Regions from separate parts of the Parashewanella spongiae genome, predicted to be linked through region 2. Evidence: predicted binding sites of a transcription regulator. Region 2 holds the regulator's gene; each other region holds the start of a gene.

Region 1 (6,065 bases), 1.5 Mb from region 2:
AGCCCAAACTGCATTTGGCAAGATGAGCTTTCTTCTTCAAATTAAAGAAAGGCTTACTACAGACATAATTTCATTCATTATACATAAACAAGCATTAAGTTGTGTTTTTGAGTAGCAATTAAGTGACATTGAACGTTTAATTAGCCAAATAAACATCACATCCTAGGTTATCCATACGGTATAAATGAGGTAAATTTAGTTTTAAAGTGAATTTATGTGCGTTTTTTCCTTTTATAATTTTTCTTTTTCGCAAACTTCTGCCCTTTTACACCTTGTAATGCTGTTGGTAATTGTTGTTTAGCCGCTGAAATAAGCGCATGTAAGCTATCAGTCATAGGCTCCATAAATGAAAGGTATTTTAATTCCTTACGACTAATTGATTCTAAATTAGACTCCCACATAGCAGTCATGTCTGGTGTTGTCACCGACTCTGGTAAGCTATTGATTAATCCTTGGCCTATTTCAGTTGCTCTTATCTGTTTGCCTTGTCGTTGTAAAAAGTTCCTCTTAAACAGCAATTCGATGATTCCCGCACGTGTAGCTTCAGTTCCTAGCCCATCGGTTTCTTTTAGAATCTGACGGATTTTTGCATCTTTAACAAAGCGACTTATGCCTGTCATTGCACTCAATAAAGTAGCGTCAGTAAAATGTTGAGGTGGCTGTGTCTGCTTTTCAATTAATTCACCTTGAACACAATGAAGCGCTTGACCTAGTGAAAGCTCTGGCAATTGAGTTTGATGCTCGCTCTCTGCTTTATTAGAGTTATCATCTCGCTCATTAGCTATATCTTTTGGTTTCGGCAGTTTAAATAGTACTTTCCAGCCTTGTGATTTATCTTGCTTAGCTTTTGCCGTAAACACCCCACCTTTAATGGTCACTTCAACAGCTGTTTCTTGATAATGATAAGCTGGATAAAACTGAGCCAAATATTGTCTTGCGATTTGTAAATAGACTTGTTTTTCCTTCTGTGACAACGCCGATAAATTAGGTGGTTTTTCCGTAGGTACTATGGCGTGGTGCGCATCGACTTTTGCATCATTCCACACTTTGGATTTCAATTTTGGGTTTGGTGCATTCACTCCCTCAACGAGTTCAGATGCACCTTTTGTTACGGCGTTGATAATGCTGGGCGCTAATTGATGCTGCTCTTTAGGGAGGTATCGACTGTCTGAACGAGGATAGGTAATGAGTTTATGCTTTTCATATAATCCCTGACAGACATTCAATACCTCTTGAGCGCTCATCGCGAACCGCTTAGCACAATCTATTTGTAGAGAAGACAAATTATAAGGTAGTGGAGGATTTTGTTTCTTAGGTTTACTTTCTAATTTACTTACCTTTGCAGCTTGGTTGCTTATGCGTTGAACAACATTTTCAGCCAAACCTTTTGATAACACTCGACCTTCTTCATCTTGATATGGCGAACAAGCCTCGCTCGGCCGCCATTTAGCGGTAAAGCTTTGTGAAGACTCAGTCTTTAAGTGTGCCAATACTTGATAAAACGCTTTTGATTCAAAATTCAAAATTTCTTGATCTCGTCTCGCCACTAACCCCAAAATTGGAGTTTGAACCCGTCCTACAGACAACACACCGTTATAACCTACTTTTCGACCTTGAATGGTATATGCACGAGTCAAATTAATCCCAAAAAGCCAGTCTGCTCTACTTCGAGCTAACGCTGAAGTCGCTAAGGGGACAAATTCTTGATTACTACGTAAATTGCCTAGCGCCCTTTTTACTGCTGAAGGGTTTAAGTCACTGATTAATAGCCGTTGAACGGCTCTTTGTTTAGTTGATGATACGCCCACATGTGCGATAACTTCATCAACCAAAAGTTGGCCTTCTCTATCAGGATCACCCGCATTAACTAATTGACTCGCTTGTTTGATCAGCTTTTTTAATGCGGTAAACTGCTTACGAGTATTGCTTTTAGGTTTTAGTTTCCACTCTGAGGGAATTATGGGTAAGTGCTCAAGCTTCCACGATTTAAATTCTGGATTGTATGTGTCAGGTTCTGCTTGCTCCAGTAAATGACCTATGCACCAAGATACGCAATCGCCATTACCAACTTCGATGTAACCATCGTGTCTTTTATGAGGTTTGGGTAAGACATCAGCGATAGCACGGCCTAAACTTGGTTTTTCAGCAATATAAAGAATCATTCTTGTTGATACTGGATAAATTTACAGTAACTATAAGGAATAATACATTCTATGTAAATATTTTGAACCTTAGATCCCACAAGAGCATAAGCACACTTAACTAAAATATGCATAAAATTCAAAAGCAGTTATTGAGAAATTTGTTTAATTTATGAGAATACAATAATTAATAATCAATTTCAGTGGAACACCACAACCATCAAACCTTGCCATGTATGTCACTAAAACTGATAACGTTTGCTGTATAATTAATACCCTTTAAATAAAAATGCCGTACTAACAAAATTCTTTATGCAACGCGCCAATCAAACGTTTCATTTCGTCACTGCCTAATGAATAGTAAATTGATTGTGACTCACGCCGTGTATTTACCAACCCATCTTGCCTTAGTTTAGCTAAGTGTTGAGATAATGCTGATTGGCTTAAGTCCACCAATTGATTGAGCTCGTTTACGGCTAGCTCCCCTTGGCACAAATGGCATAAAATCAATAAGCGATTTTCATTGCTGATGGCTTTTAATAATCCAACAACATGTCGTGCTTGATTCCTCATGTGCTCGACATCAATTTCTGACTTTTCAATCATGTTCGCCCCTAGTTTTTACTTTATGAAAGCATTGTTCAGTCGTGACATTCATTTGTCAATTTAATCAAACTCAATTTAACACTACCGAGAATTAATATATCAGCCATTTATGAAGAGCATGTTTACATGGTTTGAACTGACCCACGAAAATGCACTGTATTGATATTGTTTATCAATAAGAAAGCAATCATGAGTTATACCAATTACAGTAATTAAATGCTCAACTCAGAGCTATGTATGCGCACAAAGTACAAACGAAATTGGTGAAAACATAGTAATCTACGTTGAGATAATTTTGTGAAGTAATTTTTGCGCATACAAGCTCCCGAAGGGCAAGGCTAAAGGTTTCCATTACGGCGTTGCACGTTCTTGAATTATCCTGACAAAAGCACGAAGTGTGTTGAACGCCAGTTTTGTATGGCGGCCGTAGGGAATATAGTACTTCGAACATGCGCCTTGTACTGAAAACCTTTATCTCTTGCTGAGTGAGAGATTAATTACTGTAATTGGTATTAGACACTACTCGCATTCAACTGAAGTTAGAAACAGTTTACTTACCGTGAAAATAGCCGCTAACACCTATTCCCAAGCCTGTTAGTGAAAGCATAAAAGCTAAAAATCACTTCGCCTTTAGCTTAGGTTGGAAATAATCTTCAAATCTCAGCGAATACAATTTTCATGGTGTAGGGTGATAGAAAAATAGTAGTCAAAGTAAACGCATATGACATCTATGCCTATCATGAACGTTTAGGTTAATATTGCTTTGCGTCTTCTGTGTTACTCCATTGCTCGAATAATTGTAGTGCCTCGGCTCTTGATACCTGTTCAAAGGGAATATTTCGCTCTTTGTATGGTAATTCAATTTCCTGATAAATAAATTCATCATCAAAGCCAACGGCGGCGGCATCAATTTTATTTGACCCATAAAACACTTTTTCTGGACGAGCCCAATAAATCGCACCTAAACACATTGGGCAAGGTTCGCATGAAGTGTAAACCGTGCACCCATCAAGCTGAAACGTACCAAGATTTTTACAAGCATCACGAATAGCAATGACTTCAGCATGTGCCGTTGGATCATTCGTTGAGGTAACTTTGTTATTACCTAAACCAACAATATTTCCATCTTTCACGATAATGCAACCAAATGGTCCACCATCATTATTTTTAAGCCCTTTCACAGCAGCCTTAATGGCTTCGCTCATATAATATTTATGAGTACTGTTCATTTAGTCACCACCACTTACCTTTATTCTACTAATTTTACAGGATAATTTATTAAAAACTGAATATTAACTAACACTTAGCAAGTTTTTATTCAGTTAAGTGTCCTGACTTGAACCTTTGTGCTAGCAAACCTTTATTGATTTCTTTAAGCAAAGTTCATGTGGTTGAGAAAAGGAAAGTTTCGCGTTGATGGCGTGCCCCTAATCAATGTTCTATAACTTAGGAAAGTTGCGGGAGAAAGTATACCGATAAGTTCTCGTCACTCCAGCGCAGTCTGGAAACGAAGTAACGACAGCTTTGTATATCGGTAGTCTAGTGCCTTTGATTTTTTCTATAAGCACTGGATACCAGCCTTCGTTGGTATGACAAAGATTGGTACTTTCTAAATCACTAGACCCCTTAAATAGAATACAAAATGGAGTGCCAAGGAATGGGACTTAACAAAATTAAAACTAAAATTGCAATGAGCATCACAGCAACAAGTTACTTGTTTCTTTCGTACTTACAAAGCAAACCGCTTCCAGTTTTTAAGGTAAATAATGATTATCGCACCATAGAAGAACAAGCTAGAGATAAATACAGACACCCACAAGAAACCCTCACTTTTTTCAAAATAAAACCTGCTGACACTGTAGTTGAGATATGGCCGAGAAACGGTTGGTACACCCAAATTATCGCTCCGTATTTAAAACATTCTGGCCAATATATTGCGGCGCAAATTCCTCCTGTAGTGAATAACCAATTCACCATGAGCACCCAAGCAAAATTTCAACATAACTTTACTGGAAAAGTAAGAAGATACGGCCAAGTCGTCATTAACCGCTTTAATCTCCCTGAATATGCAAGCATCGCCCCAACAGAAACCGTCGATCTGGTATTAACCTTTAGAAATACCCATAATTGGATGAGCAACCAACAGCATAAAAATGCTTTCAAAGCCATTTACAAAGCACTCAAGCCGGGGGGACTTTTGGTATTGTAGAACACAGAGCTAAAGCTGGTACACCATTCTCAGAAATGATTGACTCTGGTTATATCACTGAAGATTTTATTATACATCTTGCTCAATCTATCGGATTTGATTTTGTGGGAAGCAGTGAAGTAAATGCAAACCCCTTGGACACCAAAGATCATCCTTATGGCGTTTGGACATTACCACCAACGTTAGGGTTAGGCGAAACCAATAAAGATCACTATCTTGCTATTGGTGAAAGTGATCGCATGACTTTGATGTTTATAAAACCTAAATAACATGAGTTATCGCATTATATCTGCGATAACTTACGAACAAAGATAAACATCTCAACAACTAAATTTATATCATTTCAGAATGATAACTTTAATTTCGTATGAAAAATTTACATTTTAAATATCGCACAAAATTGTAAATTCCGTTATAAACGTACCCAATACACACTGTTTCCAACACTTTTGGGGAAAACACATGCTACTTTCAAAATCAAAACTCTGCGGGGCTGCAATTACTGCCGCTGTTTGCATCACCACTCAATTCGCTTCAATTTCAACCGTAACAGCAGCCGAACAAGCCAATGCGGTACCGCTTAAATATGATTTTCAATATCGCTCTGATAAAGAACAAGCAAGAGATAAATACCGCCATCCAAAGGAGACCCTTTCTTTTTTTGAAGTCAATCCAACAGATACTGTTGTTGAAATTTGGCCAGGCGGTGGTTGGTACACTCAAGTGCTTGCTACTGCACTTAAAAATCAAGGTCATTACGTTGCTGCTCATTGGCCAAAGGATTCAAAAGTAAACTTTTTTAAAGTGCATAGAGCTAAATTTGACCAAAAATTTACCGCCAATGTACAGCGGTATGGTGAATTCAGCGTTTCAAACTTTGAGCCGCCAATGAACCCAAATATGGCACCAGAAGAAACGGCTGACGTTGTGCTAACTTTCCGAAATGTACATAATTGGATGGGCAAAAACCTTGAAGCCGATGTCTTTGCAGCTGCTTACCGCGCACTTAGGCCGGGTGGAATATTTGGTGTTGTTGAACACAGAGCTAATGCGGGTACAAGTCGACTAGAGATGATTAAATCTGGATATGTCACTGAAGAATTCGTCAG
Region 2 (6,065 bases):
CGCATTGACCGCGAAAGGTGCCTTCTTCATCGATCCGTGCCCATGCCTCATTAATGAAACCGGGGTTGGCGTCTTTTTTGACGGCAAAAGCGGGCATCCACCATGAATGAATCACATCATCGGAGGTCACCAAAAAGCGGATCTTTTTATTGGTAGGCAGCACTAAAGGCTTATCTACTTCTTTGAGGTAAAATTCACCCTTGGCGGCTTGATTTTCTATTTGTTCTCTCGGCGTAGAAAGAACACTATAAAAACCAACGCCTTCATTGAAGTAATCGTAATGCCATTTCCACTGAGACCCGGTAATTTTAATGGTTAGATCCGCATCACTTGGATCCTCCATATCAATCAGAGTCTTGGTGGCAGGAATAGCCATTCCGATTAGGATTAAAAAGGGAATAACAGTCCAAAGAATTTCCACTTTTGTACTTTCGTGAAAATTAGCGGCAACCGCCCCTTTGGATTTACGATGTTTGAACATGGCATAAAACATAATACCAAAGACAACCACCCCAATCGCGCAACAAATATAAAATATTGTCATATGGAGGTGATAGACCTCATGACTAATTCTTGTTACTCCCTGCGTCATATTTAAGGGCGTATCTGTTGCCCAGACGGATGGCGCATACACTGCAGCCAATAAACAATACAACAATTGCTTCACTAGACGTCTCCTCTGCCGATTGCGAAAAGCAACTACAAAGAAAAGTCACACAGGAATACTCTGCTCTATGTAAACTCTTCAGTTCCCTAAAAAGCTTGATATCAAAGTGCCATTGTGGTGAGTTCACTTCAAATTAATACAAAGACTGCTGCTACAAGCGTCAGCAATTATTTCACTATCAGTGTATCAATTTGATATTGCTTGTTATTACGACTTCCGGTGTTAACCACACGTGCGCTTAATTCTGAATTATCATTTTTGAAACCAATCATGAATGTGACTGTTTTAATCACAGGGAACCAACAAGCTCCTAAATGATCGTAAAACAAGACTGATCGGTCGTACTTCAGCTTTAACTGGGTTTTTCTTTAAGACATTTGTCTTGATTTTAAAAGACGATAATCGCCTTGCAGTAACAAGGAAATAAATTATTACTGGAGCCTACATTACTTGCTGGTCAGAGATTGATCAAGATCATGTTTTAGCTAATTTACTGAAAAAATAACCGAATTATGCTCGGTTAAGTCATTGTTTATGGTAAAGAGCGTGAGTTTTTAAGGGGTGTAGGGTTTTGTTTATCAATGAACAGCATTGATAAATTGTTTTTGCCAAGCGTCAATATCTAGTGTTTTTGAGGACGTTTTAGGTTGAGTTTGCAAAATAATGCCAATGGCTTTTGCACTTTTATTCACCAGTTCAAGTCGGCGGTTATCTTTTGCATCTAACTCTGCTGCCCAACAAATGACAGCACTATTGGTTCCACTTGTGAGTGCTTTTTCCATGGCCCACAGTGATTCGACATCGTCTCTAGCGTGGACTAACAAAACCTTATTCATTGACACGCCTGCTTGGGAAAGGATCGACTTATAATCGATTGAAGGCGGGTTAATTAATACAATCCAACGACCTAATTTACTCAATTGAGCCATTTTGCTACTGAGTTGAATTAATTCATCAATACCGGAAGTATCAGAACTCATGGTACTTACGGTTTGAGGCTGATTTGTGGTTGTAGCGGTCTGCCAAATACCGGGGTGATGAAGCGGAATGGCGCTCGATATCATAACCAAGCTCCGTTACGGATAACCCCAACCGCTAATCCTTCAATGGTTAATTGCTGATGAGTAAGATCGACTTTTATTGGTTGGTAGTCATCATTTTCGGCATGTAAATATACGACCTTGCCTTTTTTCTCGAAACGTTTAACCGTAACGTCATCTTCAACTCTGGCCACAACAACTTGACCATTCACCGCTTGCTGCTGTTTATGCACGGCCAGTAAGTCGCCTTCAAGGATGCCAATGTTTTTCATACTGTCGCCACGGACGCGTAATAAAAAGTCAGCGGCAGGACGAAACATGGTGGCATCAACTTGGTAATGCTGCTCAACATGTTGTTCGGCTAATATAGGTTCTCCGGCCGCGACTTGGCCGATAAGTGGCAAACCTAGATCGGGCTCTGTAATTTCTTGAGTGAGTCGTAAGCCGCGAGATGTACCAGCGAGTATTTCAATATAACCTTTTTTGGCCAGTGCTTTTAGATGCTCTTCAGCGGCATTGGCACTTTTAAAGCCAAGACGACGGGCGATTTCAGCGCGAGTCGGAGGCATACCGGTTTCAATAATATTGCACTTGATGAGCTCAAGGATTTCAGACTGTCTTGGAGTCAGTGGTCTCATAATTTCGCCTGTTTGTCTATACAGTTACTGGTATTATATACAGTAACTACCTTTGTGCAAGTCTTAATCAATAATACATATTTAACTGTAGGTTTGGTTCACTCCGATAATAATTTGGTATGAAGTAGTGATCAGCTACCGAATTAAGGCTTACTTATGAATTTTGTGGTTAAGTTTGTTATCCTAGCCCACAGTCTTTTGTGATCTTAGAATTAAATTAGCATTATGGGTAAACATAACTCTTGGTTTTTTAAGTTGCTGCGCTTATTGCAGAAATGGTTCGTTCATAGTGTCATCGTTCCTCAAAACCCATTTTCAGATTTGAATCTTCAAGCGGATAAGCCGGTTGTGTATGTCATGAAAACTGAGTCGGTCAGTGATATCGCGGTGCTCAGTCAAACCGCTCAGGAACTTGGTTTACCGAGTCCTTACGATAGTATTAGGATTGCTGGTACAACATTGCCCCGAGTTGTATGTCTTGAGTCTGCCAAACCGCTATTTCGGAACAAGCCTTCGAGCAATCGTTTCTTAATTCCCTTTCAGAATCTTCTAAAGTTTCATCAGCAAGACGCTGAACTCGATATTCAATTGTTACCGGTAAGCGTGTATTGGGGACGTGTGCCGGGTAAAGAGCAAGACACCATGAAAGCGGCGGTATTAGAGCGTGAAAGTCCGACATGGTTGCGTAAATGCTTAATGATTTTGTTTTTAGGTCGGCATAATTTTATTCAATTTTCAAACACAGTATCTTTGGCTGATATGGCAAAGCAGCATGGCACCGACCAAGCTATTGCACACAAACTTTCGCGCGTTGCTCGAGTACATTTCCGTCGTCAGCGTAAGGTAATGACGGGCCCTGATTTACCAAATCGTCAAACCTTGTTTAGGCAGTTATTAAAATCTCCGACCATTGTGAAAGCTATTGCGGAAGAGGCCAACAGTAAGAAAATTACTGAAGAACAAGCGAAGAAAAAAGCAGAGTCGTATCTGAATGAGATTGCAGCCAATTACTCGGATAGTTTAGTGCGAATTGCCGAACGCTTTTTAACTTGGTTATGGAACAAATTATATAAAGGCATCAATATCAAGGGCGCGGAGTCTGTTCGTAAACTGCATCATGATGGTCACGAAATTGTGTATGTCCCCTGTCATCGCAGTCATATGGATTATCTGCTTTTATCTTACATTTTATATTATCAAGGTATGGTGCCGCCACACATCGCTGCGGGGATTAATTTAAACTTTTGGCCAGCAGGCCCGATGTTTAGAAAAGGTGGCGCGTTTTTTATCCGCCGTAGTTTTCGTGGTAATAAGCTTTACACCGCGGTGTTTCGTAGTTATCTAGATCAATTGTTTACTAAGGGCTATTCCGTCGAATACTTTACCGAAGGCGGCCGCTCTCGTACGGGGCGTTTATTAGCACCTAAAACTGGTATGTTGGCGATGACCATTAACAGCGTGTTGCGTGGCATTGAGCGTCCGGTCACTTTAGTACCAGTTTATCTTGGTTATGATCATGTGATGGAAGTGTCGACTTATCACAAAGAGTTAAGTGGTAAGAAAAAACAGAAAGAATCCGTATGGCAGGTATTTAGCGCCCTACGTAAACTCGGCAACTTTGGTCAAGGTTATGTTAATTTTGGTGAGCCAATTAATATTCAGCAGTATTTATCTGCCAACGCCCCCCAATGGCGTGAAGAAATGGCTCTTGATACGGAGCAAAAACCTAAGTGGCTTACGCCTGTGGTGAATGGACTGGCTAATCAAGTCATGACGGGGATAAATGGAGCTGCCGCCGCAAGTTCAGTCACGCTTATTAGTTTGATCTTACTGGCCGCCAAGCAAAATTCGTTAGAAAGACCCATGCTCGAAAAGCAACTGGCTTTATATTTAAAATTATTGGTTACTGTGCCGTACACTGAATTCACTTCAGTACCTGAAGGTGATGCTAAGTTACTGCTAGAGCAAGGGCTAGAGCTTAATAAATTCACTATTGAATCGGATCCTCTGGGTGACATTATTTCTTTGGATGAGAAACAAGCCCGTAATATGACCTATTACCGCAACAATATCGTTCACTTGTTGATATTGCCATCTCTTATTGCTCGTTGCATTTTGCGTTTAGAATCTTGTTGTTTTGATAAAGTTTATCGAGTGATTCAACAACAATATCCACTGCTGCAAGCAGAGCTTTATCTTCAAATTGAATCTCTTGATGTGTATGTTCAAAACATGATTAATTTGTTTATAGAGCAGCAGTTAATCACCACGTCACAACAAGGCGATACTGAGCACTTAGTGATCCAATCTGATGGAGCTAGCCAACTCGAATTGTTGGCAGAAACCACCAGCGAAATGCAACAACGATACGCCATTATCTTTAACTTATTAGCACTTCAACCCGATATTGAACGCGCTGATTTAGAGCGTGAAAGCCATCAGCTTGCTAAACATATAGGCTCGCTGCATGGTATTGCCGCTCCTGAGTTCTACGATAAAAAACTGTATGCCACCCTTACTGTCAAACTGAAGGACATGGGGTTGTTAGGCCAACAGCAACAAGCGCAAGTGGATGATATTGGGCAACAATTAAACCAGTTGCTTGATCCCTCTTTAAAACAAACACTGATTAACGGTGTGCATCAAACGCAGCGTGTAGAACAAGGACTATTAAATTAATGCCAATATCTGAAAAGGGAATTCAAAAGAAACAATCGATCATTGGCGGCGCAATGATTGTCGCTGGAACGGCTGTTGGGGCGGGGATGTTTTCGCTGCCTGTGGTTGGCTCTGGGATGTGGTTTAGCTATTCAGTGTTGATGTTAATTGGTGTTTGGTTGTTTATGGTGTTGGGTGGCCTGCTGTTATTGGAAGCGAACCTGCATTATGAAGCTGGGGTCAGCTTTGATAGTTTAGCTAAAAATATTCTTGGAAAGTTCTGGCGAGTCGTCAACGGTATCTCCATTGCTTTTTTGATGTATGTATTAACCTATGCGTACGTCAGCGGCGGAGGTTCGATAGTGGATCTCAGCTTCCAAGAAGCAGGTCTTCATTTGCCAGCAGAATGGTCAGGCTTGTTATTTTCTGTGGTATTGGCAAGTTTTGTGATTGTGGGCACGAAGCAAGTGAGCCGGATCTCGACCATTATGCTCGGTGGGATGATCCTGTGCTTTTTCTTCGCGACCAGTAATTTGTTATGGGAAATTGATCCTGTAAACTTATGGTTGCCTAATACTGACTCACATTATGCACCTTATATGCTCGCTGCTTTGCCAATTGGTTTAGCCAGTTTTGGTTATCAGGGTGTTATTCCAAGTTTAGTCAAACATTATGATAAGTCCGCGTCACAAGTCATTAAAGCGATTTTAGTGGGCACTTTGCTTGCGTTAATCATCTACATTAGCTGGCTAGTGGTCACTATGGGCAATATTCAGCGTAATGATTTCATTAATATTATTAATATGGGCGGCAACATGGGGGCAATGGTAGGAGCATTGACCGATGTTGTTGACAGTAATCTATTATCTAAGCTGCTCACACTATTTGCTAATTTAGCGGTTGCTTCGTCATTCTTAGGGGTAAGTTTAGGGCTGTTTGATTACCTTGCTGATCTGTTTGGTTTTGATAATTCATGGGGTGGAAGAATAAAAACAGGGCTCATTACTTTTGTTCCTCCAACTGTTTTAGGAGTGTTCTACCCCAATGGATTTATTTTAGCGA
Region 3 (6,065 bases), 1.3 Mb from region 2:
CGCCTCGAGGTTCAAATGCTGCAAATCACAACCACCACACTCGTCAAAATGAGGACAAGCTGGCACTTCTCTATGCTCTGAAGGATTGACGACATTAATCAACTTCGCTTTGGCAAAGTTCTTCCTCTGTTCAACCAGTTGTAAATTCACATCTTCACCCGGCAGTGCGCCGGGCACGAAAACAATTTTACCCTGATGATGGGCGATGCCTGCACCAATGTGGTCAAGTTGTGTCACATTAAGAGTCATTTTGGCTGAAATTAGATTTTTCTTCTTGGTTTTTGCGGTAAAAAATTGCGCCATAATTGCCTCAAAATTGATAAAGTATTAGCATCAGTAAAAATTTCACTAAAAAGCGTTCTACTTACTTTTTCGTTTTTTATAAAAAATGCCAAAATGCACTTCACTCAGGTTGTACATTATGAGGGAAAGGCCACTAAATTTGCCAAGGAAATAAAAATAAAATCATGACAGATGGCAGTGAAACGACCAAATATAATCTGCGTTCATGGGTACTCGCTCTGGCATTAATACCAACTGTAGTTGTTGGTTTTTTACTCGCCAGTTTTTTCACCATTAATCGAAGCATAGAATTAGAACAAAATAATTTAGATCGAATTGAACAAATAACAGTACCTGCAGCACTTGCAATCAGCGTTTCCATTGCATCAAATAATCGCGATGAAGCCAAGCGGTTGCTCACACAAATGCAAATTTATGAGCCTAAATTCATTAAATCTATTGCTGTGTTCGACGCAAATAACCAGTTATTAGTTACCTCTCACTATCATAAAGATTTCGATAACATGCGCTATGACAGCTCACTGGTTACACTTAAGCAGTCTGAGGTAGAAGATATCGGTGAGTTTATCTTGGTAAAAACACCCATTTTTTCACTTTCTCAAGCCGAAATAGATAACCCTGACTTTCAAAAATCAACTGAGCCGCACGGGAATTTTCTTGGCTATATTACGATGCTCGTCACCAAAGAAGAAACAATAGAATCACAATATACCGCCATCATTGTTGCTTTTATTGTATTTTTAGCCGGTATTCAATTAAATCTACTTTTTACCATTCGTTTGGTTAAGTTTTTTACCATTCCAGTCAATAGCATGGTGCTGTTTGTCTCAAAAATTCGCCAAGGTAAATTTGTTGAAAAAATTGATGGGGCATTCATCAGTGAGTTAGACACGCTAAAGTCGGGCATTAATTCAATGGCAAAATCATTGAATATTTACAAAAACGAAACGCAAAATAACATTGAACAAGCCACAAGCGATCTACTCAAAACCCTTGAACAAATTGAAATTCAAAATATTGAATTGGATATTGCAAAGAAACGCGCTCAGGCAGCGAGTCAAACTAAATCTGAGTTTTTAGCTAATATGTCGCACGAACTCAGAACGCCACTTAATGGCGTGATAGGGTTTTCGAGGCAATTGGCTAAAACACCTTTACATAAGAGCCAACTTGAATACATACAAACCATCGAGCGAAGCGCAAGTAACTTACTTAACATTATCAACGATATTCTGGATTTTTCTAAATTAGAAGCTGGAAAGATGGTTATTGAGAATATTCCCTTTTGCTTAAGAGATTCTCTTGATGAGACGATGACGTTAACAGCAGCAGCGGCACACCAAAAAGGCCTTGAAATCGTAATTGATGTTGCTCCCAATGTACCTGATAATGTGATTGGTGATGCCATGCATCTCAACCAAATTATTACCAACTTAGTCGGAAACGCCATTAAGTTTACTGAAAACGGCAGTATACTTCTTAAAGTGAGCCTAGTTTCAGAGCATCTTAAAAGAGCCATCATTCGATTTGATGTTGTAGATACAGGAATCGGTATCAACCTTGAACACCAACAGTTATTATTTCAAGCGTTTGCACAAGCCGACGCCTCTATTTCAAGGCGTTTTGGCGGTACAGGCCTAGGGCTGATTATTACTCAGCGTTTGGTCGATGAATTAGGTGGTGAAATCAGTTTTTCATCTGAAGAAAATCAAGGTTCAAATTTTTGGTTTTCAATCCCTCTTGAACTTTGCCAATTCCAATTATCTGACTCGATTCCCCTACACTCTTTAAATAACAAATCAGTATTGGTTTATGAGCCCAGAAGCTTGTCAGCCGAAATGCTCTCAACGTCTCTTAAGTCATGGAATACTCACTTTAGAATAGCCTCAAGTACCCAAGACATCCTTGAAAAACTGAATTCATCACTTCAATATCAGTACTTACTCTTAAGTTGCCACGATATTTGCTCTGAAACTGATTTACTTAAGATTCTTAAGCTTGCCAGGCCCAAAGTAGATAGAATCATTTTGATCCATGATTGTCTCAAACAAGATCACTTAATTGACCGAGTTCGCCCATACACAGACAATATTATAAAAACTCCATTTACTGCATTGGCATTAGCCAAACAGATGCTGTTTTCACAGCAGATCAGTGTCCCTGTTGAATTGGATAAACCTATACAGCCACTGAAATCAAAGCACAATATAAATGTGTTAGCCGTTGATGATAATCAAGCAAACCTGAAGCTGATCAAAACGTTACTCAACGATATTGTCTCCAATGTAACCATTGCACCAAGTGGCACGGAAGCCATCGAATACGCGAAAACAAAAAACTTTGACCTTATATTAATGGACATTCAGATGCCTGATATCGATGGCATTCAGGCTACAAATGTGATCCGCCGAGATTCTCTGAATCATAATACTCCGATAATAGCCGTAACTGCTCACGCACTTTCAGATGAAAAGCAGCGCATTTTTGATAGTGGCATGGAAGGGTACCTTCCAAAACCTATCGATGAAAAAGCATTAAATGATATTATCGAGCAATGGGTCATTCGTCCTACATTTACTCACTTTGATTCCCATACTCTTAATTGGGAATTATGCTTATCTCAAGCCAGCCAAAAAGCACCATTGGCTATAGAAATGCTGCAAATGTTGCTTGCCTCTTTGCCTGAAACAGTAAACGAGCTCAATCAAGGCCTACAGACACAAGATAATGACAAAATGCTATCCATTGTGCATAAACTACATGGTGCTTGTTGTTATTGCGGGGTTCCGACCACTCAAAAACTGTGTAATCAAATAGAATCTTCGCTAAAGCAAGGTGAAACAATAGAAATGTTAGAGCCTGAAATACTTGAGTTACTCGATGAGCTAACTAAGGTAGAATCTGCCGCTAAACAAGTGATTTCCCAGATGTCGATGGAATAAGTCTATGACTAAAAAGGTAGGTTTTTTTAAGCGGTTGAAAGCGTTAAAGATTGAGCAAAAAGAATTATTTGCGATTGCTTTATGTCAGCGTATGTATCCAAATTATCATTTATTTTCAACAGTTACTGAATTCGGTAACCCTGTTGTGCTCGACACAACACTTAATCTGCTATGGCAGAAGCAATATGATAAAAAGTTAAAATTAAACACTGATTTATATCTTGATAAAATTGACTCAATAACTCCAGAGCCAGAAGACTTTGATATGTATGGTGTATACCCTGCCCTTGATGCAGCCGTGGCGTTAACTCAGCTCCTCAGTGCACTTCAAAGCAAGGTTGAAGAAGACATCACTAACGTCAGTAAGCTGTCATCGAGCACAGTTGCTAATTACATTGAAGCGACTTGTGATATGGAGTTTAAGAACGAAACTCAACTGGATGATTATATTTTTGAGCACCCAGCAATGGTAGAAGAAAGGGCTGTTCAAGGTGATTTACTTGAAATTATTGAATCGAACAAAATTACTTCTGACATGGTCAAAGAGTTACGTAAAGAAATCGTTTCAAGCGGAATTTCAAATATCGGTATTAGCATGAACGAATAAGTCAGGCTATAACTCAAGGCATGGATGCCTATCCATATAATTTCCCATAAAAAAACCGTCTAATTATCCTACAACCATTTACTGTATGAAAAAACAGTATATACTGTTCATCAATACAGTGGTTTTGATAGGATATCATTATGCTTTGTCAACTCAGTGTCCATAACTTTGCTATCGTTCGTTTTCTTGAACTCGATTTTAAATCTGGAATGACCAGTATTACAGGTGAAACCGGTGCTGGTAAATCTATCGCAATTGACGCGTTAGGTTTATGTTTAGGTAACCGTGCTGACGTAAACTCTATACGTTCAGGTTCAGACAAAGCCGAAGTCAGCGCTAGCTTCTCACTTCACAAGTTACCGATGGCTAAACGCTGGTTAGAAGATCAAGACTTAGATCACGATGATGAATGTATTCTCAGACGTGTCATTAGTAACGATGGACGCTCTCGAGCTTACATCAATGGTAACCCTGTCCCTATCACTCAATTAAAAGCATTAGGGCAATTGCTCGTATCTGTACATGGACAGCACGCCCACCATGCTATGCTCAAAACAGAGCACCAACTAACCTTGCTTGACGGTTACGCCAACCATTCGTCATTAATTGAGTCTGTGTCTCAGCGGTATCACAAAGTAAAACGAGTTGAAGCCGAGCTTAAGCAGCTTAAACTCAGTCAAGAAGAACGAAAATCTCGGCAGCAACTGTTAGAATATCAAATTGAAGAGTTAAATGAATTTGATTTAAAACTCGGCGAATTTGAAACCATAGAGCAAGAACATAAGCGCCTTGCAAACAGCTCTGATCTCATTGAAAAATGTCAACAAAGCGTGGCATTACTCAACGAAGATGAAGCTAATATCGCTTCATTATTAAACCATGCCGTTGCTGTGATCGGACAAATTGAAACGATTGACCCGCAATTTAGAAATGTCAGCAATATGCTCAACGACGCGCTGATACAAGTTCAAGAAAGCAGTAGTGAAGTCCAGTTGTATCTTAGCAATATCGAACAAGATCCAGAGCATTTTAATTTTCTCGAACAAAGACTCTCAAAATCGTTACAATTAGCTCGAAAACATCAAATATCACCTTCTGAATTGGCAAGTTTTCACCAAAAAATCAGGATTGAGTTGGAGGGTTTGTCACAAGACGTAAACAAGCTAGACGATGTGAACTTACAACTTGTTGACGCTCAAACACAATACTATTCAGCCGCAAAAAAACTAAGCCAAAGTAGACAACGATATGCCAAAGAATTAAATAAATTAGTCACTCAATCCATTAATGAACTCAACATGCCAAAAGGCAAATTCCAAATAGAAATTACCTATAATGCTGAGCAAATGAGTTGCGTTGGAGCTGATCAGGTTCAGTTTCTCGTCACAGCAAATCCAGGGCAACCAATGCAAGCCATTGCCAAGGTTGCTTCAGGTGGTGAGCTATCTCGTATTGGCTTAGGCATTCAAGTTATTACTGCACAAAAAGTCGCGACGCCTACCCTAATTTTTGATGAAGTTGATGTTGGTATTTCTGGCCCAACAGCCGCTGTTGTTGGGAGAATGCTTCGCAGCTTAGGGGAGTCGACCCAAGTATTCTGCGTAACTCATTTACCACAAGTAGCAGGTAATGGGCACCAACATATGTTCGTAAATAAAGAAGCTAAAAAAGATCAAACAGAAACCTCTATGGCAGCATTGAACCATGAACAAAGAGTACAAGAACTCGCGAGGCTTTTAGCTGGAGACACCATAACCAGTAGTTCATTAGCGAATGCTAGAGAACTACTTCACGGTTGATGCTAACTCGTTAAGAGATTAAAGCCGTTATTAGCCTGTATTTCGACTGTGATCGACGGACTTAATATCATACAGTTCGAATGGAAATAAATTTCGTAGTTGTTGCGTTAAGTCGTCGGAAACATTGGCAGAAATGTGTAATCGAACATCACCGCTCTTTTCAGCTCGTACAGTACCTGTCATTTTATTGTGTTTGGCCAACTGACGAGCTTCACGCATAAATTTTTCAGGTACTTTGCCTTTATGCTTGTCTAATCTTCCATTTTTGAAATGTAATTCAAAAATAACTAAACCTCTTTTAGATCCAAATACAAAATAAATTAATACCGCAATGCCAATACACATGAAAAGGAGTTTCAAGCCTGTATCCATTATTTTTCCCCTTCGACTAAAAGTCTTATCATTTATTGCTAA
Region 4 (6,065 bases), 620 kb from region 2:
CTCTGCGGTATCTTCGGCCGCCTGACATTCGAGCACTTCAGATTCATCAATTAAGGTACAAACCCAATAAGCTTGGCGTTTTCCTTCTGTTGCTGCGATACGCACTCGTTCAATAACATCACCACGGCGTTGATCGGATACGGCAACCGTTGTTACAGGAGTTCGACCCGGTGGTAACTCATCGATTATCGAAGTATCTAAATCGGCATAAGCGGTCATCGATAAAGTACGTGGAATAGGCGTCGCCGTCATGATCAACTGATGTGGATAATAACCTTGACTGATGCCTTTTTCTCTAAGCCCTAGTCGCTGATGAACACCAAACCTATGCTGCTCATCAATGATAGTAAGCGCCAACTTTTTATATTTAACCTGCTCTTGAAATACAGCATGAGTTCCCACGATAATGTGAGCTGCACCTGAAACAATGTCTTCTAATGATTGTTGCCGTGCTTTACCTTTTAATTTACCTGCTAACCAGCCGACTTTTAAGCCTAAAGGCTCAAACCATTCTGTAAAATTAATCGCATGTTGCTCAGCAAGTAACTCCGTGGGTGCCATAAGCGCCACTTGATAACCGTTTTCAATCACTTGCAATGCAGCTAATGCCGCAACAAGGGTTTTACCTGAACCAACATCACCTTGTACTAAACGCATCATAGGCGCATTTTTAGTTAAGTCTGCTGCAATTTCAGCTGTTACACGTGTTTGTGCCCCTGTAGGCTCAAAAGGCAATTGTTTTAAAAATGAAGCGATTAATTGTCCTGTCGATGCCATGCTGATAGCAGGATCTTGATTACTTCGTTGACGAAGTTTGAGCATGCTCAAGTTATGCGCCAACAATTCTTCTTGCGCTAAACGTTGTTGAGCTGGGTGTGTCCCTGTTTCTAATAACGTTAATGGCACTTGATTATCGGGACGATGTAACGTGCGTATAGCATCAGCTAATGAGACTTGATTCGGCCTCAATGACTCAGGCAGTAATTCAGTTAGCCCACCGCTTTGCAGTAGTTCCAAAGCCTGCTCAGTCAACCTCATCCAACTTGGCTGTTTTAAGCCTTCAGTCGATGGGTAGATGGGTGTCAGGGTGTTTTCAAGCACCACAGTTTGTTCGTCATCAAGTATTTTATAATCTGGATGCACGATTTCAGCTTGATATTTCCCAAGTCGGATTTCGCCAAACGCACGAATACGTTTACCCGTTTGCATAGAATTATGCTGAGCGGCTGAAAAATTAAAGAACCTGAGAGTAATTGAGCCACTGTCGTCGCGTACATTACACGTCAGCATGCGCTTACGTCCATGAAGAATTTGGCTTGAGGTTATTTCGCCGACTATGGTGCAATGTTCGCCCGCGGAAATGCTATCTATCGGGAATATTTGGGTACGATCTTCATACCGCATTGGTAAATGAAACAACAAATCTTGAACTGTGCGAATGCTCAGTTTTTCGAGTTTTTCGGCAACTTTTTTCGCCACACCTTTCAATTCGGTGATGGGGATAAGATCCAATCGCTGCAAACTATTCGCACCCAAGTACTGTGAATTTATACATATATTAACAGAGAATTTTTTGAACACAATGCTTTAAAGAAAACACGGTTTTGAATTCAAATATCGGAGTGGTACTCGAATATGACGCTTACCCGTGTTAGCTAGCATATTCCGATTCATAGTATTTCATTTAATTAAAGAATATTAATTTGTAGGCACCAAGCTTCATCCTATACCCGTATTATACCAATTACAGTAATTAATCTCTCACTTAACAAGAGCTAAAGGGTTACAGTGCAAGCTCGAAGTACTATATTCCCTACGGCCGCCATACAACGCTGGCGCTCAACGCACTTTGTGCTTTTGTCGGGGTAATTTAAGTGCTTGTAACGCAGTAATGGAACCCTTTAGCCTTGCCCTTTGGGAGCTTGTATGTGCTCACTTTGGTTTATAAAGAATACTTCTCAAAATTGTCTTGACGTAGCAATGTAATAACGACAGTTTTGTATGTCGGTAGTCTAACGTTCGTTCTTGTTTAGTGAAAGTCGCTGGATACCAGCCTACGCAGGTATGACAAGACACAAACCTTTTATGTTAGGGTCTGTTGATCTTTCAGGATTAAATTTTGTGCTATTTGAGTATTTATCTGTTCAAGGCGTGAGCAGTGATGCTTAGCCATCTAAGTGAGCTGGTCACAACACAGAACAGTGAATGCTCAAAAGCATCGAAAAAAGAGAGAGCGTAAATTGGTCGCTCTTTCTAAATAAAAGGTGCTGCGTTACCGTTTTCTTATTTGGAAACGAAGTAACGACAGTTTTGTATGTCGATAATAACCAAACCTCACAAACTCTGCCTTGCATAAAATAACCAATTTATCGCTGCAAAAACAATCACGAAAGATCAACAGACCCTAGTTCGCCCCAAGGGACGAGGAATTAAACCCAGAGTGATTAAACTCGCACTAAAAATTAACTATTATTCATTGGGGAAATAGTTAATCAAGCTTTAACATTTGTTTTCGTTCTTTTTTTAGGAATTTCAATGAGCTTTCTGGCAAATATTGACTTTTCAAGCACAAAGCTAACGACAGAATCACCGGTTGTAAACGAGCTAAGACTTGAATTTTTTTCTTCAACGATAAAACGTGCAGATCATGAATATACCGTTCAGGATAAGAACGCTGGTTTCGAAAACAAACTTGGTATTGTCAGTCAATTTCATCAAACTTGTTTTAAAGGAGACCGACGCTTTCCATATAGAGGATCAGAAGCAACATTTAGCACATTGTTTCCTCACTTTAAAAATGAAAGTGATTATTCGGATGATAATACATATTATGTTGTCGACCTTACGAAAGTTCCATTTGATGAAATTATTGTCCCTTCAAGAGAAAAAGCACACTTGTATTGTACGAGCTTATTACCTCAAGTACGCCAATCTATATGTGATGCAACAAATGCATCGATGAAGTTAAGATTTCCACAACTGAGTGATGAACTTCAAAAATTGACCTGTCGCGCAACAGACATTCGCACATATTTTCCAGCCATTATGCTATTAGGGCAACAACTTTGCTTGACTCTTGAGCCTAACATTCTAAAAACTCTGATAAACAAGCATCAAACTTGTGAGTTGGTGCGATTTCATGATCATCGTTATTGTGAACATCCTGAGGAACAACTGCTTAATAATAAATCAAAGTTGATCAATGCCTATATACTGGAGCAACAGAGCTTTGTAATGCCATCTTTGGAAGAATGGATGAAAGGAGACACTATAAAATGTCATCACTCCATATTGAAAACACTAACTATCTTGCTCAGAGAGTCTGGAATAAAAGATGCAAACCCCAGGGTTTTTCTAAATGGACTTCCATCTATTGTAGCGAACGAAATCGCAAAAACTTGGCTGTTCATTGAAGACCCGCAAACGTCTCCATTTTTACATGGAAAATTTAGCCATCTTATCCAAGTATTAGGGTTAAGTTTATCCGATAAGCTGGATAAATTAAAATTAGAGCAAATTGTTACAAATGACTTATGGAATCACTTATTTGACAACGAGGTAGCATCAGATGACACCTCGCAAGTTGAAATTAATTCATCAGTGAATGGACAAAAAAGCATAACTATTTTTCATGGTGTTGCTGACTGTCTAACTGGCCTGTGTCCAGATACCATTCAGCGTATGATTCTAGAAAAAGACTTTTCTCGGGCGGCCTATAACATTCTATGTTCAAATGACCCAAAAAGAAAAACTGAATTTTTAAGTATTTGTGGTATTGCTTCAAACTCTACCGAACAGCTTGATGTTTTCCTCAAAGACATGTGTGTCTATGCAACCGTCATGGAAGCCTGCATGATTAATTCTGCTTATAAAGGGCGACATAAAGCTGGCCACCAGCACTTACCGCTTGAAAAAATAAGTTTAACGAATTTTAATCTTGGAACAAAAGGAATGGATGCCGCGGTGTGCGCACGAGCAAAACAATATTTACAGAAAGGGCACATTGTGAAAGTTGTTGTCACACAATACTTATGGAGGCGTGAAGATCTAATCTTAAAAAGGGTCATTAAGGATGAAAAAGATATTGATTTGTGCCTAGAAAAGTCTCGTTCTGGGTGGAAGCAATATATTGGATTTATTATTGAGCCAAAACTTAAATTTTAATCAATACCCCAACTTCCCCTCTTTTCAATACATGTAGAATTTTTGCACTATTGAATTTTCAGACCTTCACAACCAGCCTTTTTGTTGAGCAATTCTCGCTGCATCGATTCGATTACTGGCATTAAGTTTGTTGATGGCTTCAGACAAGTAATTCCGAACCGTACCTTCTGCAATAAACAAGCTTGTGGCAATGTCAGCGGTCGACTTCCCTTCGGCAGCAAGGCGCAGTGAACGGCGTTCTTTATCATTTAATGGATCTTTATCACCAATGGCCATCATGGCAAGTTCAGGATCAATCACTCGCCTGCCGTTTAACACTGAATTAATCGCTGCGACCAATTCTTCTGAAGGCGCGTCTTTTAATAAAAAACCTCCTACTCCACATTCGATTGCACGTTTAATGTAACCTGCGCGGCTAAACGTCGTGACGATAACGACTTTAATCTTTGGTTGGTTTTCCGCTACCCATTGTGCCAATTCGATACCGGTGCGGCCGGGCATTTCAATATCGCTTAACAACAAATCAAAGGAATCATTTTTGAGTAATTGCAATGCCTGCTCGCCGTCTTTGGCTTCAGTCACTTGATATTGGCCGCAGAGTGATAGCAAGGCCGACAGCGCGCCGCGCACCATAGCTTGATCTTCCGCCAATAAAATTTTAATCATGATTCACATCCTTGTCTTGCTTAGGTAACTCAATGGTAAACATTAATTGTGGGTGGAGTTGATAATAGAACTGACCATCAATATCTTGCAAGCGCTCACGTATTCCGGTGAGTCCATTTCCCTCATTAAAACTTTCGGTTGCCTTGTCTGAATAACTCACATTTTCAGTTAAGGTAATCACAAAATTATCTGAGTGTTCAATAAAGTTAAATTCACATTCCTCAGCCTTACTATGGCGCAATATATTGTTGCACAGCTCAGTGAGTATTAACGTTAAATGACTTTCTTGCATGGCATTCAATGTCTTGGGGAGTTCTCCAACTAAAGTAACACTGAGTGATTTATCACGTAAGCTCTGACATAATTCAGTCACAGTTGACGATAACCCTTTGTGCTTATAATTCGACACCGTTTGCCTTAATTGAGACAAACTTTCTCTGGATATTTGTGCTAATTCATCAAGATGTTGTTTAGCTGTTTCTAATTGATTACTTTCTATCAGTTTGCTGGCTAATTCGGCTTTGAGTGATATCGACGATAGGCTGTGCCCCATGACGTCATGAAGATCCCTTGCGATGCGCTCACGTTCAACCATAGTCGCGAGGGTCTTGATTTCAGCACGGCTTTGTTGCTCTGCTCTAAAGTGCTCTTCACGTTTACGCGCGGCTAAACCAATAAGGCCAATACCGATAGTTAAGCCTGCCCCCCAAAGCGCAAAGTATGGGTTCGGAAATCCTAATAGTAAATTGAGGGCAATTAATGTGGCGATTTGGCCTGCCCATAACCACAAGGTTTTTGGGATTCGATAATGAAAGCCACAATAAAAAGCTACATAAGTGAATAAAGCTAACGAGCCACTGTTGAGGGGTGTGACACCAACCGAAAGTATAAATATCAGTGCAATTGGGTATTTAGCTTGAATGCTGGTGCAGCGATGCGCCCAAAAATATAAGGGAAGGAAGGCTGCTAACACTACTAAGCTGGTAATTATCTCCCATGCCGCCATAGACGCAATAAACATCGGGATAAAATAAAAAACCAGATTACACAGATAAACCCAAGCAAAACGATCTTCTAATTTTTTTCTCGAACTAGGCGTTTTTACGCATGATTGCGCTGAATTGAGCTGACTGGCGGTCATGGTGTTCTTCCCTTTTACCTAAAAACACTAGTTTGGCAAGCTTTCAATTGGTCTGTAGGTTTAATGCTTTGTTTTTAACACGTTGCTGAATTGA

Evidence for each region. Region 2 encodes LexA, which represses DNA repair genes until DNA is damaged. Its sites were predicted from a motif close to TACTGTATNNNNATACAGTA; they were not measured.
Region 1: a site for LexA is predicted at 2,172-2,191, ahead of E2I05_RS06100 (DNA topoisomerase III). Genes of this name have one in related genera too.
Region 3: a site for LexA is predicted at 3,932-3,951, ahead of recN (DNA repair protein RecN). Genes of this name have one in related genera too.
Region 4: a site for LexA is predicted at 1,538-1,557, ahead of recG (ATP-dependent DNA helicase RecG). Genes of this name have one in related genera too.

Annotation. Positions count from the first base shown of each region.
Region 1 is NZ_CP037952.1:1,555,818-1,561,882, reverse strand. It holds gene E2I05_RS06100 (DNA topoisomerase III) at 213-2,162, opposite strand; gene E2I05_RS06095 (ArsR/SmtB family transcription factor) at 2,439-2,747, opposite strand; gene E2I05_RS06090 (nucleoside deaminase) at 3,500-3,976, opposite strand; gene E2I05_RS06085 (class I SAM-dependent methyltransferase) at 4,405-4,956, shown strand; gene E2I05_RS06080 (hypothetical protein) at 4,992-5,225, shown strand; gene E2I05_RS06075 (class I SAM-dependent methyltransferase) at 5,419-6,065, shown strand, end outside.
Region 2 is NZ_CP037952.1:52,924-58,988, forward strand. It holds partial or broken gene coxB (cytochrome c oxidase subunit II) at 1-667, opposite strand, end outside; gene E2I05_RS00210 (cell division inhibitor SulA) at 1,246-1,731, opposite strand; gene lexA (transcriptional repressor LexA) at 1,728-2,345, opposite strand; gene plsB (glycerol-3-phosphate 1-O-acyltransferase PlsB) at 2,571-5,024, shown strand; gene E2I05_RS00225 (aromatic amino acid transport family protein) at 5,024-6,065, shown strand, end outside.
Region 3 is NZ_CP037952.1:1,307,628-1,313,692, reverse strand. It holds gene rlmD (23S rRNA (uracil(1939)-C(5))-methyltransferase RlmD) at 1-303, opposite strand, end outside; gene barA (two-component sensor histidine kinase BarA) at 468-3,245, shown strand; gene E2I05_RS04920 (YjaG family protein) at 3,250-3,852, shown strand; gene recN (DNA repair protein RecN) at 3,993-5,651, shown strand; gene E2I05_RS04910 (DUF3634 family protein) at 5,682-6,023, opposite strand.
Region 4 is NZ_CP037952.1:677,182-683,246, reverse strand. It holds gene recG (ATP-dependent DNA helicase RecG) at 1-1,521, opposite strand, end outside; gene E2I05_RS02400 (hypothetical protein) at 2,536-4,164, shown strand; gene E2I05_RS02395 (response regulator transcription factor) at 4,231-4,827, opposite strand; gene E2I05_RS02390 (sensor histidine kinase) at 4,823-5,971, opposite strand.